Regions from separate parts of the Empedobacter sp. R132-2 genome, predicted to be linked through region 3. Evidence: riboswitches for the same ligand, from Rfam matches in the RefSeq annotation. Region 3 holds a riboswitch; each other region holds the start of a gene.

Region 1 (4,812 bases), on a different contig from region 3:
CATCACAACCTCTTTCACCGCATAAGCATCTTTCGAAATATATAATTCTCCTTTAAATGTCAATTCACCTTCGCGACGTGGATAATATTTGATTCGATAAGATTCTATTCCATCTACATCAATAGTATCTTTCAATTCGTAATCATAAACCGCGAAACCATCTGTAGCAATTGGACTCACAAATTTGATATCCAAAATATTGACACGATTATCATAAATATCAATATCACGGAAAAGATTTTTTACCGTAGAAGCCACCACTTCATTTTTCTCGAAACCTGATGTTTTATTTGCAATTAATTCTCGACGTTCTTTTGTAGAAGGTTTATTAATTCCTGCAACATTGTAAATTGACTCATTCAAGAAAGCTGGTAAATATGTTTTTCCATTAATAGAAGAAGTATCTACTTTCTCGAAAACAAACTCCATTCCTTTAAAAATCTTACGTTTCATAAAAGTTGAATCGATATTACTAATATCAAATTGCAACTTTTCGTATTCATCATATTGATAATGTGGCGCTAATTTTAGCCCATTTTTCTTTTTACGCTTCCATACTTCACGCAAAATAGCATAAGCTGGATTTTCTTTCTTTTTAGGACGTTTTTTCTTTGCCGAAACAACCGCAGTTTGTAAATCTACCGTTCCGCCATCTTCTTCTGAAGTATTGTCTTCTGTTAAAAATAATTGAGCAATAAAATTATAATCGATTTTATTTTCGATAACATAATCAGAAGTTTCGTATCCATTTTTTGATACGACAATTTTATTTGTATTCGAACTAGATTCGATATAAAAAGTACCATCAGAGTTTGATGTTGCACTTACTTTAAGTTCTGGTAAACGAATATCTGCGTAAGGAATAGGCTTCTGAGTTTCAGAATCGATTACCTTTCCTTGAATTTTTACTTGCGCGTGCACAGACGCTAAAACAACTATAAAAAAAGCTGTTATATAACTTTTCATCAATAAGATTTGGTTAAAAAAAAATAAAGTCTAGCAAAATGTATGCTAGACTTTACAAATATAGTTTATAAATCTTAATTATTTATACATCACAGCTTTTACAGCTTCAACTACATCTTTTGCATTAGGAATCCAAGTCTCATACAAGTTTGGAGCATAAGGCGCTGATGTATCTTTTGTTGTGATACGTTTGATTGGTGCATCTAAATAATCGAATGCTTTTTGTTGAACCATATACGTAATTTCTGAAGCAACTGAAGCGAAAGGCCAAGCTTCTTCTAAAACTACTAAACGATTTGTTTTCTTAACAGATTTGAAAATTGTATCGTAATCTAATGGACGAACTGTACGTAAGTCAATTACTTCTACAGAAATTCCTTCTTTAGCTAATTCATCAGCAGCAATGTAAGCTTGCTTAATGATTTTCCCGAAAGAAACTAACGTTACATCTGTACCTTCACGTTTGATTTCTGCTTTACCAATTTCGATTGTGTATTCTTCATCTGGCATTTCCATTTTATCTCCATACATCTGTTCAGATTCCATGAAAATTACTGGATCGTTATCACGAATTGCAGATTTTAATAAACCTTTTGCATCATAAGGATTTGAAGGAACAATTACTTTAAGACCTGGTACATTTGCATACCAATTCTCAAAAGCTTGTGAGTGTGTTGCACCTAATTGTCCTGCAGAAGCAGTAGGTCCTCTAAATACAATTGGACAGTTGAATTGTCCTCCTGACATTTGATAAATTTTTGCAGCGTTATTGATAATTTGGTCAATAGACACTAATGAGAAGTTGAATGTCATGTATTCTACGATTGGGCGACATCCCGTCATTGTAGATCCAATTGCGATTCCAGAAAAACCAGCCTCTGCGATTGGCGCATCAATTACACGTTCTGCTCCAAATTCGTCTAACATTCCTTTCGAAGCTTTGTACGCTCCGTTGTATTCTGCTACTTCTTCTCCAATTAAAAATATAGATTCATCGCGACGCATTTCTTCACTCATTGCCTCTGCGATTACTTCTCTAAATGTTTTTATAGCCATTTTATGCGATTTCGTTCTTTATTATATTTTTTCCTAAAGCAAATGTAATAAAAAACTTGCGAATTATTTAAAACGAATTCATTCAATAAAAAATCCCAAAATAATCTAAAGTTATTTTGGGATCGAAAAATAGTTGAAAAAGAATGTAATCTCTGTTTTTAGAACCAGCCTTTGTGACCTTTTACATAAGTTTCATCAAACTCTTCATCAGATTTTGTTAAATACATAATTCCTTCGATTAATCCAATAAGTCCTCCTGCTCCACATGTCACAAGACCAATAATTAATTGAATAACACCTTCTTTAGTGTAGCCTAAATAAAATTTGTGAACTCCTAAAGTTCCTAATACTATCGCTAAAATTCCGGCAATAAGTTTTTTCTCTGATTTGTACGGTTGATTGTTTTCCATAATTTTTAAAGTTTAACTAAATAATTGTTTTTGTTGGTTACAAATTTAATTTGTCCATCTTTCTTAAAAATCACTAGATATAATGATTTTGAATATTGTACAAATAAAATAAATCTGATCTTAATTTAAGGTTAACGATTTAACAATCTACTTTTTATAAAATCAATTGCTTTTCTTTACATTTGCATAAAATGGTGCTCAACGAGTGAGTTAAAAGGGAATTTGGTTCAATTCCAAAACTGTCCCCGCAACTGTAAATTCTAACATACTTTTTGTAAAAGAATAAGTCAGGAAACCTGCCATTGCTAACAAATTAATAGAAAATGTTTTCGGAGGAAAAACAGATTTTAATATGAAAAAACTTTTTCTTTGTTTTAATCTTATCGCTGGAATTGCTTTTGCACAGACGGATACCATCAATTTGAAACCTTTGATTTTGAACGATGCTTTTCTTAAAAATCATTACAAATCTCAAAGTATTATCAAACTTAATGATAGTATTTTAGAGCAAAATCCTAATCAACTGACGCAAGTTTTACAAGAGCAAACGCCAATTTATTTTAAAGAAAATGGACGAGGAATGGTTTCTTCACCTTCGTTTCGAGGAACTTTAGCTTCGCACACAGCCGTAATTTGGAACGGAATTAATGTCAATTCGCAAACAACAGGACAAACGGATTTTAATTTATTTGCAAGTAATTCGTTTGACGGAATTTTAGTGAAACCAGGCGGCGGAAGTATTGCGTATGGAACAGGTTCTATCGGCGGTACAATTCATTTGTTGAATAAATTTGAGTATGACAAAGGTTTACAGCAAAAAATAAATTTAGGATACGGAAGTTACGATACATGGTCGGGAAAATATCAATTGAAATATAGTACAGAAAAATTTAGTTCTTCAATCGATTACGAACGAAATCAATCTGATAATGATTATAAAATTCCGAATCACATGAAGAAGAATTTGAATGGAAAATATTATTTCAATACAATTAATGGAAATTTTGGCTATAAAATTAATCCTGAACACGAATTGAAACTTTATTCAATGTTCAATTTTGGAAAGCGCGAATTTCCTTTGGTTGACATTGGTTCAACGCCTTCTGGATACGAAAATCAGGATTACCGTTTGATGACAGAATGGAATTTCAATCCAAATGAAAAGTGGCAATCGCAGTTAAAATTGGCATATATCCGAGAAGAAAACAGTTATTTCAACAATATTCACAAATCTTATTCGGACGATTTACAGGTGGATAATTATGTTTTAAAATATTATCTGAATCATCAATTGACTAATAATTTCGAGCTTTCATTTTTATCTGAAGCTAATTATAATCAAGGAAGTGGAAATAATTTGAATAAAAGCGATCAAAACTCAATCAATTTTGCCTTAATCGCGAAGCATAAATTATCAGATGTTTTGGAATACGAAGCGAGTATTCGTCAAGATTTTTCTGATACGTACCAAAATCCATTTATTTATTCATTGGGTTTTAATTTTCGTCCGATTCATTCGTATCAATTGAGAGGAAATGTTTCGAAAAATTTCAGAAATCCAACCTACAATGATTTATTTTGGAAAACTGGTGGAAATCCAGATTTGAAATCAGAATCAGCTTATCAATTTGAACTTGGAAATGATTTTATCAACAAAAATTTAAACATTCAAACCAATATTTTTTATAATAAGTTGAGTGATATGATTCAATGGATTCCGAGTTCGCAAAACACTTCTTATTGGGTTCCTGTGAACATCAACAAAGCTGAAACCTATGGTTTTGAAATAATTGGAAGCTACAAATGGAATGCATTTAGTTTCAATACAACTTATGCATACACCAAAACAAAAGATAAATTTAAAAATAAGGAATTGATGTATTCCCCAAATCATAAATGGACGGCGAGCGCACAATACACTTACAAACGTTTATCTGCTTTTGTACAAAATATTTATACAAGTAAAGTTTTTACCGATTCGGAAGAAGAAAGAACACTTGATGGTTTTTGGCTAACGAATTTAGGTTTAAATTTTACGATTTCACCACTTTATAGCGTTTCTATGAGTGTGAATAATGTGTTTAACCAAGAATATCAAACGCAAGAAAATCGTTGGCAACCCGGCACAAATTATAACATACAAATACAAATAAAATTTTAAAAAACTATGACTAAATTTAAATCAATCGCACTTATAGCCTTGGCAGGAGTATTTTTACAATCTTGTTCAAATGACGATGATGGGCCAAATAATGATCCTGAAAAAGGAAACTAGTCGAAAGGAGTTTTTATTTTGAATGAAGGAGGTTTCAATTCAGCTAACGCAGAAATCACTTATTTTGATCCAACAAAAGATGTAAGTACAACAAATCCTATTCAA
Region 2 (4,812 bases), on a different contig from region 3:
TATAGAAGAAAACGATAATTATCATTTAGATTTCACGAGTTCTGACGATACACGAATTGAAATTGATGCAAAAAAATCTGTTGAATTTAATTCGAATTCGATTTTCGAAACGTTGAATGAAGTTTCAAAATTCTTCGAGAATGGTTCTGTCGGTTATTCTCCAAATGGAAATAATTTTGAAGGTCTAAAACTCGAAACCTATAATTGGGGAGTAGAACCTTTGGAAGTTTTACATGTGAAATCAAGTTTTTTTGAAAATGAAACAATCTTTCTAAAAGGTTCTGTTCAGTTTGATAACGCAATTCTGATGACCAATATCGAACATGAATGGAAGTCGTTAGAAAAGATAAAATGTTTGTAGTTTATTCTTTCCTTAAAATAAAATCTTCCTCATTTGTTTTTCCTAAATTAAACTGAAACATTTCACCATAATTTATAGGTATTTTGAATGCATTTTTGATTGGGATTTGTAGTACATAACACCACATTAAACGAATGATTCCTCCATGCGCAACAATTAATACTTTTTCGTATTGAGTATTTCTTAATTCGTTCATAAAATCAAAAAGACGGGCAGACATTTCTTGCATCGATTCGCCATTTGGCGTTTTAATTTCGACAAAATCGACGTACCAAGGTTCTATTTCTTCCGAAGGAATTTCGTTCCACGATTTCATTTCCCAATCTCCAAAATTGAATTCTTTTAATCGATCATCAAAAATAATTTCATTCGAGAAAGTTTCTGCCAAGCGTTGACAACGACTTAACGGACTTGAAAAAATTATATCAAAATTGCTTTCAATTTTAGTATGAATTTGTACCACTTCTTGATGAAAAGTGTCAGCTAGTTCCACATCAGTTTGTCCGTAACAAACGGATGAAGGAACATTAACTTTTGTATGTCGAATTACAGAAACTTGCATATAATTAAAACGCCAAGGTAAAACAAAACTTCGGTAACTTGTTGCACAGTTCCCAAGCAATCGCCCGTATATCCGCCAATATATTTCTTGAAATACCAGCCCAAATAAACTTTTCCTAGGTAACAAAGTGGTAAAATCAACAAGAATTTCCATTCGCCAAAAACAATAAAAGGCACAAGACAGAAAAGAAAACTAATGACAAGATTTTTTATCGGAAGAGCTTTATTTGCCATCGGTTTCGATTTACTTGTGTCGATGTCTGTTACATATTCGTGGGTATAAATCATCATTCCAGAAAAAAAACGACTAACCGAATGTGCTGCAATCAAACTGAAAATCATCAACCGAAAATTATTTTCTGCAATATGAACCAATGAAGTAAATTTCAATAATAACAATAAGATAACGCCAATACCACCATAAGCGCCAATTCGGCTATCTTTCATAATTGTCAAGATTTTTTCTTTGCCATAACCACCACCAAAACTATCGCAAATATCGGTGAAACCATCTTCGTGAAAGGCGCCAGTCAGCAAAACACTTGCAATAATTGTGATAATAATAGCGATATCAACTGGTAAAATAAATTGACAAATTGTATAAATCAATGCATTGAAAGCGCCAACTAACAAACCAATTGCAGCATAATATTTCTGTGATTGATTCATAATTTCGTTGCTATATGGAATTTTGAACGGAATTGGAATTCGAGTAAAAAACATCAAAGCTGTTAAAAAGTAGGTGATTTCTTTTTTTAGCATTCCACTTCAGTTTCTTTGTTACTCACGCCTGCAGATTCGAAACTTGCCATATCATTAAAAAAGTTAACCGCACTTTTGATAATTGGATAAGCCAACGCACAACCTGTTCCTTCGCCAACACGCAAATTGATGTTTAGAATTGGTTCTTCGTTGAAATAATTCAATAAATATTGGTGTCCAGATTCATCACTTTGATGACAAAAAATAGCATTATTTAGAATTTCAGGGTTCAATTTCGACGCAACTAAAATAGCAGCCGAAGCAATATAACCATCAATCATCAACAGCATATTGTGTTCATAAGCAGATAACATTGCAGCTGTCATTTGCGCAACTTCAAAACCGCCAAAAGTGGCTAAAATCTCTTTCGGATCAGTAATTTTTCCATGTGTATTCTTCGCTACATTTAGAATATTGATTTTATTCTGTAATTGCTCATCATTCAAACCTGTTCCACGACCAACACATTGTTCAAGAGGTAAATCAGTCAAATAATGTACAAGCATTGATGCGGAAGAAGTGTTCCCAATTCCCATTTCGCCAAAACCAATAATATTTGTTCCGTTTTGAGCGATTTCGTCTACAATTGTCTTCGAATAATCAAAACATTGTTCCAATTGATCCAAGGTCATGGCAGATTCGCGCAAGAAATTTTTGGTTGATTTGGCTACTTTACAATTTTTCAAAACCGAATAATCCTCGAAATCATAATTTACACCAGCATCAACAATGGTTAAATAAATCTCATTTTGATTACAAAAAACATTAATTGCTGCCCCATTATTTAGGAAATTAAAAACCATTTGGGGTGTAACTTCCGCAGGATAAGCGCTAACACCAGATTGCGCAATTCCGTGATCGCTTGCGAAAACAATCAGATGTGGATTGATTAATTCTAAATGTTTTTTTTGTTGAACCAAACCAATTTTAAGTGCAATTTTTTCTAATAAACCTAAGGCTCCAAGCGGTTTTGTTTTAAGATCAATAATGTGTTGAATTTCTTCTTTTTGCATTTTATACTAAACTAAATTTTAATAAAAAATGCTTTCGAAATCAAGTGCAATCAATTAACAAATAATAAAATACATGCAGTTTTGATTGAGCTTCAATCGCGAAAGCATCATCTAAAAAGTGGTCTGGCTTATAGTTTTTCTCTACTTACAGTTGCGCGACAGCTCGAGATTTGCACTCGATTCCCTTTTGTGTTAGTAAGGTAATAAAATAATCATAAAAGCAAAAAAACTATTTTTTAATAGCAATTATTCCTTGTATTGTTGGTTCTATTGAAATATCTCCCATAATAATTTCTTCCGCTACGAAATCTGCTCCATTCAATTTTAGTTTTTTTGGTAGATTTTTGCTTGTATAATTTTTATTAATTTCTATGTTTTTTTCGATTGAAGCTAGTCGAATATCAATTGGCAAACCTTTTAGAACATGGGATTTTATGGTGTATTCTTTACAAATTTTTACAGTTCGTTCTATCAATTCACCATTAATTAATAATCGGAAAGTAGAAAACTCTTGAATTCTTGTGTTATAACTTTTAGTAACAATTATTTTAAATTCAATCGATTCATTTTCTATAGAATTATTGATCGGTAATGGATTGTCATGACAAGCTGTATTAGGTTTTTGAGCTTTTGATGAAGTACTCATTAATCCAAAAGCAGAAAAAATAATGACATTAGAAATCGTTTTCTTAAAAAGATTTAGACCTAATTGACTTGGATGAAAAATACCACAATGAACGTTGCTTTTCTGAAATTCATTCGAAATTTCGTCATTTGTGAGGTTAGAAAAGTCAGTAATTTTATGTTGACATTTCGCACAAAAATTATCATCTCGTAATTTTTCTTAGCATGGAGTTGGAATTGTGATTTTCATATTTTTAAAGTTTAGATTTATAATAGAGATGATTTTATGAATAAAAATGTTGGTTTGATTTTTAGAAATAATTGATTTCGAATATTTGGATTTATGTACTATCTTTAACCACCTCTACTTACCTTTTAAATAAGATCAATTTTTAATGGAAAATTTTCACATCCCAACGAACGAAAAGCAAAGATTGCAAGCCGTTTACGATTATAATTTGCAAGGACATGATAAAGACGAAGAGTTGGAGGTTTTTGCAAATGCTGCGAGTTTGATTTGTAATGCGCCAATTGCGTTAATTTCTATTTTTGATGAAAATTATCAAGTGATTAAAGCAAATTGTGGAATAGATGTAGATATTGTTCCACGTCAACAAACTATTTGTCAATTTTCTTTAATGGAAGAAGAAATTTTGGTGATTGATGATGTGACGAAATTTGAACCTGCAAAAAATATTGCTGGAGTAAAAGCTGCAAATATTAAGTTTTATGCTGGTGTTCCGTTGATTGATGACAATGGATATGCGTTGGGAACCCTGTGCGTAGAGGATCATCATCCAAGAACGTTGGACGAAAAACAACGTAATTTATTGATTCAACTAGGGAAAAATATCACCAAATTATTGGTTAGTAAAAAGCGAAAAAAAGACGCCTCTTACTTTCAAAATATCTATAAAATATCTAATAATCTTATTGGAGTTGCAGATATTAATGGTGTTCTAAAATCTATAAATCCTTCTTTTAAAGAGGTTTTAGGAATAAAAGATGAAAAGACAATTATTGCAGAAAACTTTTTAGACTTTGTTTCGGAAAAGGATAAGAAAAAAGTTCAAATGTTTTTGGCTGATTTGAAAACTAATTCAGGTTCTATTGACTTCAAATGTTTGATGTGTTCAATAGAAACGAAAGAAGAAAAAATGGTTGAATGGTATACTAAATTAAACACTTCGTATGATAACGAGATTTTCTTATTTGGACGAGATATTACACTTGAAAACTCTAAAAAGGAGGAACTAGAAAACAGTGAACGTAAGTTTAGAAATTTTTTCAATTCTTCGCTTGGTTTAATGACGATTCACGATTTGGATGGTAATATTTTATCCATTAACAAAAAAGGTTTAGAATCGATAGGTTATTCTGAAGAAGAATCGAAAGATTTGGATCTTAAAAAATTAATCCCAAAATCTAATCAAAAAGAATATCAAACCTATATCGAAACAATTTCGCACAATAAGCAAGATTCAGGTTTAA
Region 3 (4,812 bases):
TCATAAAAGTAGGATGTTAAGCTTAAATCGCTTTTGGCGTATATATTTTTCTTAATTCTTTTGTCGCCGCAACCATTTCAATCAAAGCTTTTTCGGTTTCTTCCCAATGACGCGTTTTTAGTCCACAATCAGGATTCACCCATAATTGATCTGCCGGAATAACTTTTGCCGCTTTCTCTATCAAATCAACCATTTCTTCTTTCGACGGAACTCGAGGCGAATGAATATCATAAACTCCAGGTCCGATATCATTTGGATAATTGAAATCTGAAAAAGCATTTAATAATTCCATTTGGCTTCTCGAACATTCAATTGTAATAACATCCGCATCTAAATCAGCAATATTTTGAATAATATCGTTGAATTCTGAATAACACATATGCGTATGAATTTGAGTAGAATCATCAACATTACTTGAAGCTAATTTGAACGAATCAACCGTCCATTTCAAATAATTTTGCCATTCATCTTTTCTCAATGGTAAACCTTCTCGAATTGCAGGTTCATCAATCTGAATAATTTTAATTCCAGCTTTTTCTAAATCTGAAACTTCATCACGAATCGCCAATGCAATTTGTTTACACGTCGTAGATCTTGGTTGATCATCGCGAACAAAAGACCATTGCAAAATCGTAACTGGACCAGTCAACATTCCTTTTACTTTTTGTTCTGTGATAGATTGCGCATATTTCGACCAATAAACCGTCATTGGAACTGGGCGATAAACATCACCAAAAATAATAGGCGGTTTTACACAACGCGTTCCATAACTCTGAACCCAACCATTTTTAGAGAAGACAAATCCGGCTAATTTTTCACCAAAATATTCCACCATATCGTTGCGCTCATATTCACCATGCACCAAAACATCAATGCCAATTTCCTCTTGCCACTCTATCGTACGCTTGGTTTCTTGTTTCAATAAAGTATCATATTCTTCGGCAGATAATTCTCCTTTTTTATATTTCGCACGCCAACTTCTCACCTCTTGTGTTTGTGGAAAAGATCCGATTGTTGTCGTTGGGAAAGGCGGAAGATTCAATACATTTTGTTGCACAATTTTTCGTTGTCCAAAACTATTTGTACGATTATAATCTTCATCTTTTATTGCATTTACTCGTTCTTTAACTTGAGTTTGATGAATTAATTGAGAATTTTTTCTATTATTAATAGAGAATTGATTCGCTTCATATTGTTGAATCAATTTTTCGTCATTCGGGTTTGAAAAATAATTTTTTAAGAAAGCAACTTCTTCTAATTTTTGCTTCGCAAATGCAAACCAATCTTTGATTGTTGTCGGAAGATTTTTTTCGTTTGTTTCTAAATCTAAATCACAAGGCGAATGTAATAATGAACAAGATGTTGAAATAATAACACGTTTTTCTCCAATTTTGTTCACAACTTTTTCTATGGTTGAAAGCGATTTTTGAAAATCATTTTTCCAAATATTTCGACCATCAACTAAACCTAAAGAAAGTTTTAATTGAGAAGGAATTAGATTCAATATTTCATCGATTTGATTTTCGTCACGAACCAAATCAAGATGCAAAATATCAATTGGTAAATTGATTGCTAAAGCTGTATTATCTTTCAATCCATCAAAATAAGTTGCGACCTGAATTGTAAGTTGAGGAAATTCTTTTCTTATTTTTTTGTAAACTTCTTGATAAGCTGTTTTCGATTTTTCGTCTAAATCTAAAGCTAAAAAAGGTTCGTCGAACTGAATTGTATTTGCTCCATGATTGATTAAATCATGAATAATTTCAAAGTAAACTGGCAATAAATTCTGAATTAAATCAATTCGATCAAATCCCTCTTCTTTTTCTTTTCCTAATAATAAATACGTAATCGGTCCAATTAAAACAGTTTTTGGATTAAAACCTTCTTTTTTTGCAGCGATAAATTCGTTTACAATTGAGTTTGAGAAATATTTAAATTCTTGATTTTTTACAAATTCCGGAACGATATAATGATAGTTGGTATCAAACCATTTTGTCATTTCCATCGCTGTAATATCTAAATTATCTTTTTGATAACCTCTTGCCATCGCAAAATACAAGTCTAATTCTGTGTTCTTTTTATTTAACGCAACCGTATTGAAACGCGCTGGAATTGCACCAACTGATAACGTAGAATCTAAAACTTGATCATAAAAAGAAAAGTCATTACACGGAATTAAATCAATTCCGGCAGCTTGTTGCAATACCCAATTTTGTTTGGTAATTGTACGGCTTGTTTGCAATAAAGCTTGTAGTTCAATTTTACCTGCCCAATAGTTTTCGCAGGCTTTTTTTAGTTCACGGTTAGCGCCAATTCTTGGATAACCTAAAATTTGTGTTTGCATTTTGATTGTTTTTTAATGTTCAAAAACACAAACGCGAGTTGATAAATAGTAAACCTATTGTGACAGACTGACTTCAAATCGCGAAAGTATCATCTTTTGTTTCTATTGGTAATCTGACTTGTAATTTGCATTACTTACAGTTGCGCGACAGCTCGTGATTCTCACACGATTCCCCAATAATTTGTTGTTTATTTCTTTACAAATGTAACAAGACAAAATAAACGATTGTAAAACTTGAAAAAATAAGATTATACAACTTATTATTAATATTTTTACAAAACAAAACACTTAAACAACGATAAAATATCGTGTTGAAAAGAATATTATTTGGATGGAAACATTAGATCAAACCGATTTAGAATTATTAAGAATTCTACAAAAAGATTCGAAATTGACAGTAAAAGCAATTGCTGCTTTAGTTAATTTATCTCCTTCACCCGTTTTTGAACGTATAAAAAGGTTGGAACAACAAGGTTATATCAAAAATTATAGAGCGGTTTTGGATGCAGAAAAGCTGAACAAAGGCTTTATGGTTTTTTGCAGCATTAAGCTAAAACAACATGATCGCACGATTGGGAATAAACTTGTGGAAGATATTTTGTTGATTGATGAAGTGGTGGAATGTTATAATATTTCGGGCGAATATGATTTTATCTTAAAAGTACAAGTTTTGGATATGAAGCAATATCAAGATTTTGTTTTCAATAAATTGGGCGCTTTAGAAAGCATCGGGAGTACGCACAGCTCTTTTGTGATGGCTGAAATAAAAAATACGTACGGAATCAATATTTAAAAAAAAAAACAAAAGGTTGAGCAATGCTCAACCTTTTTTCCACAAATAAATAACACACTACTTTTTGATTACCTTGAAAGTAGAATTGTTAACTTTTATGATGTAAACACCTTTTGGTAAAGAGGAAACATCTAATTGATTTTTCCCTTTTTGAAGTGTTTTCTCTGTCATTTTAGTTCCTGTAATAGCGAAAATTTCGGCTTTTGAAGCTTCATTTGTTTCAATAAACAATACATTATTAACAGGATTTGGATAAACATTTACAACAGATTTAGCTAAATCACTTGTTCCTAAAACAGCTGATGAAATTGTGATGTTTTGTGAAACAACTTTTCCATTCGAATTGAAAGAAATTTTGATTTTAGCTGTTCCATTTTTTAATGGATTAATGACTAATTCTTCCTTATCATTAATCGAAATTTCAGCGACATCATCATTTTCAATGATTTCTAAATCTTTTACAATTGCTGCTGATAAATTATCTAAATCAGAAACTTTATCTTTCAAATCAATTGTTGTTGCTGTATTGATATGATAAGTCGTCTCTAAATCATTGATAATTGGTGCTGCATTATCTGGAAAAACAGGCATTGAAGGAAACCAATAATACTCACTTAATTTCACAGATTTTTTAAGACTTCCGTTATCAGAAAATCTATGAACAAAATTAATTTGCGAATTAGTTCCCCAACCTGAACCAATAGTAGTTAATACTAGTTCGTTTGTCAATGGATCAATCCTTAAACCTGCTCCATAATATGTTTCCTTTGGTGTCGTATCTTGACCAGGAATTTCTATAAAAGTTTCTTCAAATTTATTATTTGTTACATCGTATTTCACAACATTGATTCCTGATAGAAAATAAATACTATTATCTTGTGTTGAAGAACAAAAAGTACCAGCATTCCAAGCAGAAGGAGTTGGAACTGTTTTCGTAGGAATAGCAATTTCTGTAGTTTCTAAAGTCGTAGGATTTATTTTGACTAATTTTTTAGATAAAGCTCCCCATACATTTCCATCTTTAGATTGCACAACTGAAATAAAACTTCCAGCAATCGTTTGTTTTATTTGATGTGTTTTTGGGTCGATAACTAAAATTCCTCCAGTACTTGAAACAGCAAAAACAAATTTAGATGTACGAATCATATTTCCTACTTGACCAACTTTAGAAGTTCCATCAATCAGAGAACCAATTTTTAAATTCTCAATATCAAAAAGATAAATTCCTTTTGCAGATCCTATATAACCTTTTTTACTATTAATCCCAAGAAAACTTCTACCATCAGCACCAATTGTTTCGAAACTTGCTTTTTTCTGTAATGTTTTCGAATCTGCAACAACTAAACGATTTCCTTGTTTCGAAACAATTTAAAAATTATCGCCATATATTGTTCCATATTGAGAAGTTACACCAAATTCTTCACCAGGATTAACTGTTTTATAAACATTATAATCAACCGAATCATTTGCATTAATAAAATTAATTGATCCATTTGCTTTACCAAATCAATCTTCATTCACAATAAAAACGCCGTTTGTGTATTCTTTTGTTTGTGCAAAACTTGTTTGAATTGCAGCTATTGTAAAAATCGAAAGTAAAAATTTCTTCATGTATTGTTTTTTTAGAAATCCGAAACCATCATCCAAAAATGACAGCCTCGGATAAAAATATTTA

What was found. Region 3 has a riboswitch for cobalamin ahead of metE (5-methyltetrahydropteroyltriglutamate--homocysteine S-methyltransferase). Riboswitches for the same ligand answer to the same signal wherever they lie in the genome.
Region 1: another riboswitch for cobalamin. It lies ahead of HXZ69_RS05260 (TonB-dependent receptor plug domain-containing protein); the one in region 3 lies ahead of metE (5-methyltetrahydropteroyltriglutamate--homocysteine S-methyltransferase).
Region 2: another riboswitch for cobalamin. It lies ahead of cobT (nicotinate-nucleotide--dimethylbenzimidazole phosphoribosyltransferase); the one in region 3 lies ahead of metE (5-methyltetrahydropteroyltriglutamate--homocysteine S-methyltransferase).

The regions. Positions count from the first base shown of each region.
Region 1 covers NZ_JACAGG010000006.1:65,639-70,450, forward strand. The annotation lists gene HXZ69_RS05245 (DUF5686 family protein) at 1-966, opposite strand, end outside; gene HXZ69_RS05250 (pyruvate dehydrogenase complex E1 component subunit beta) at 1,045-2,022, opposite strand; gene HXZ69_RS05255 (TM2 domain-containing protein) at 2,181-2,432, opposite strand; cobalamin riboswitch at 2,608-2,750, shown strand; gene HXZ69_RS05260 (TonB-dependent receptor plug domain-containing protein) at 2,785-4,593, shown strand; gene HXZ69_RS05265 (YncE family protein) at 4,723-4,812, shown strand, end outside.
Region 2 covers NZ_JACAGG010000001.1:243,675-248,486, reverse strand. The annotation lists gene HXZ69_RS01240 (DUF2071 domain-containing protein) at 1-361, shown strand, start outside; gene cobC (alpha-ribazole phosphatase) at 363-923, opposite strand; gene HXZ69_RS01230 (adenosylcobinamide-GDP ribazoletransferase) at 908-1,684, opposite strand; gene cobT (nicotinate-nucleotide--dimethylbenzimidazole phosphoribosyltransferase) at 1,678-2,697, opposite strand; cobalamin riboswitch at 2,797-2,918, opposite strand; gene HXZ69_RS01220 (hypothetical protein) at 2,927-3,343, opposite strand; gene HXZ69_RS01215 (response regulator) at 3,717-4,812, shown strand, end outside.
Region 3 covers NZ_JACAGG010000003.1:187,187-191,998, forward strand. The annotation lists gene metE (5-methyltetrahydropteroyltriglutamate--homocysteine S-methyltransferase) at 23-2,344, opposite strand; cobalamin riboswitch at 2,431-2,566, opposite strand; gene HXZ69_RS03695 (Lrp/AsnC family transcriptional regulator) at 2,676-3,137, shown strand; gene HXZ69_RS15295 (T9SS type A sorting domain-containing protein) at 3,195-3,728, opposite strand; partial or broken gene HXZ69_RS15300 (DUF5074 domain-containing protein) at 3,729-4,631, opposite strand.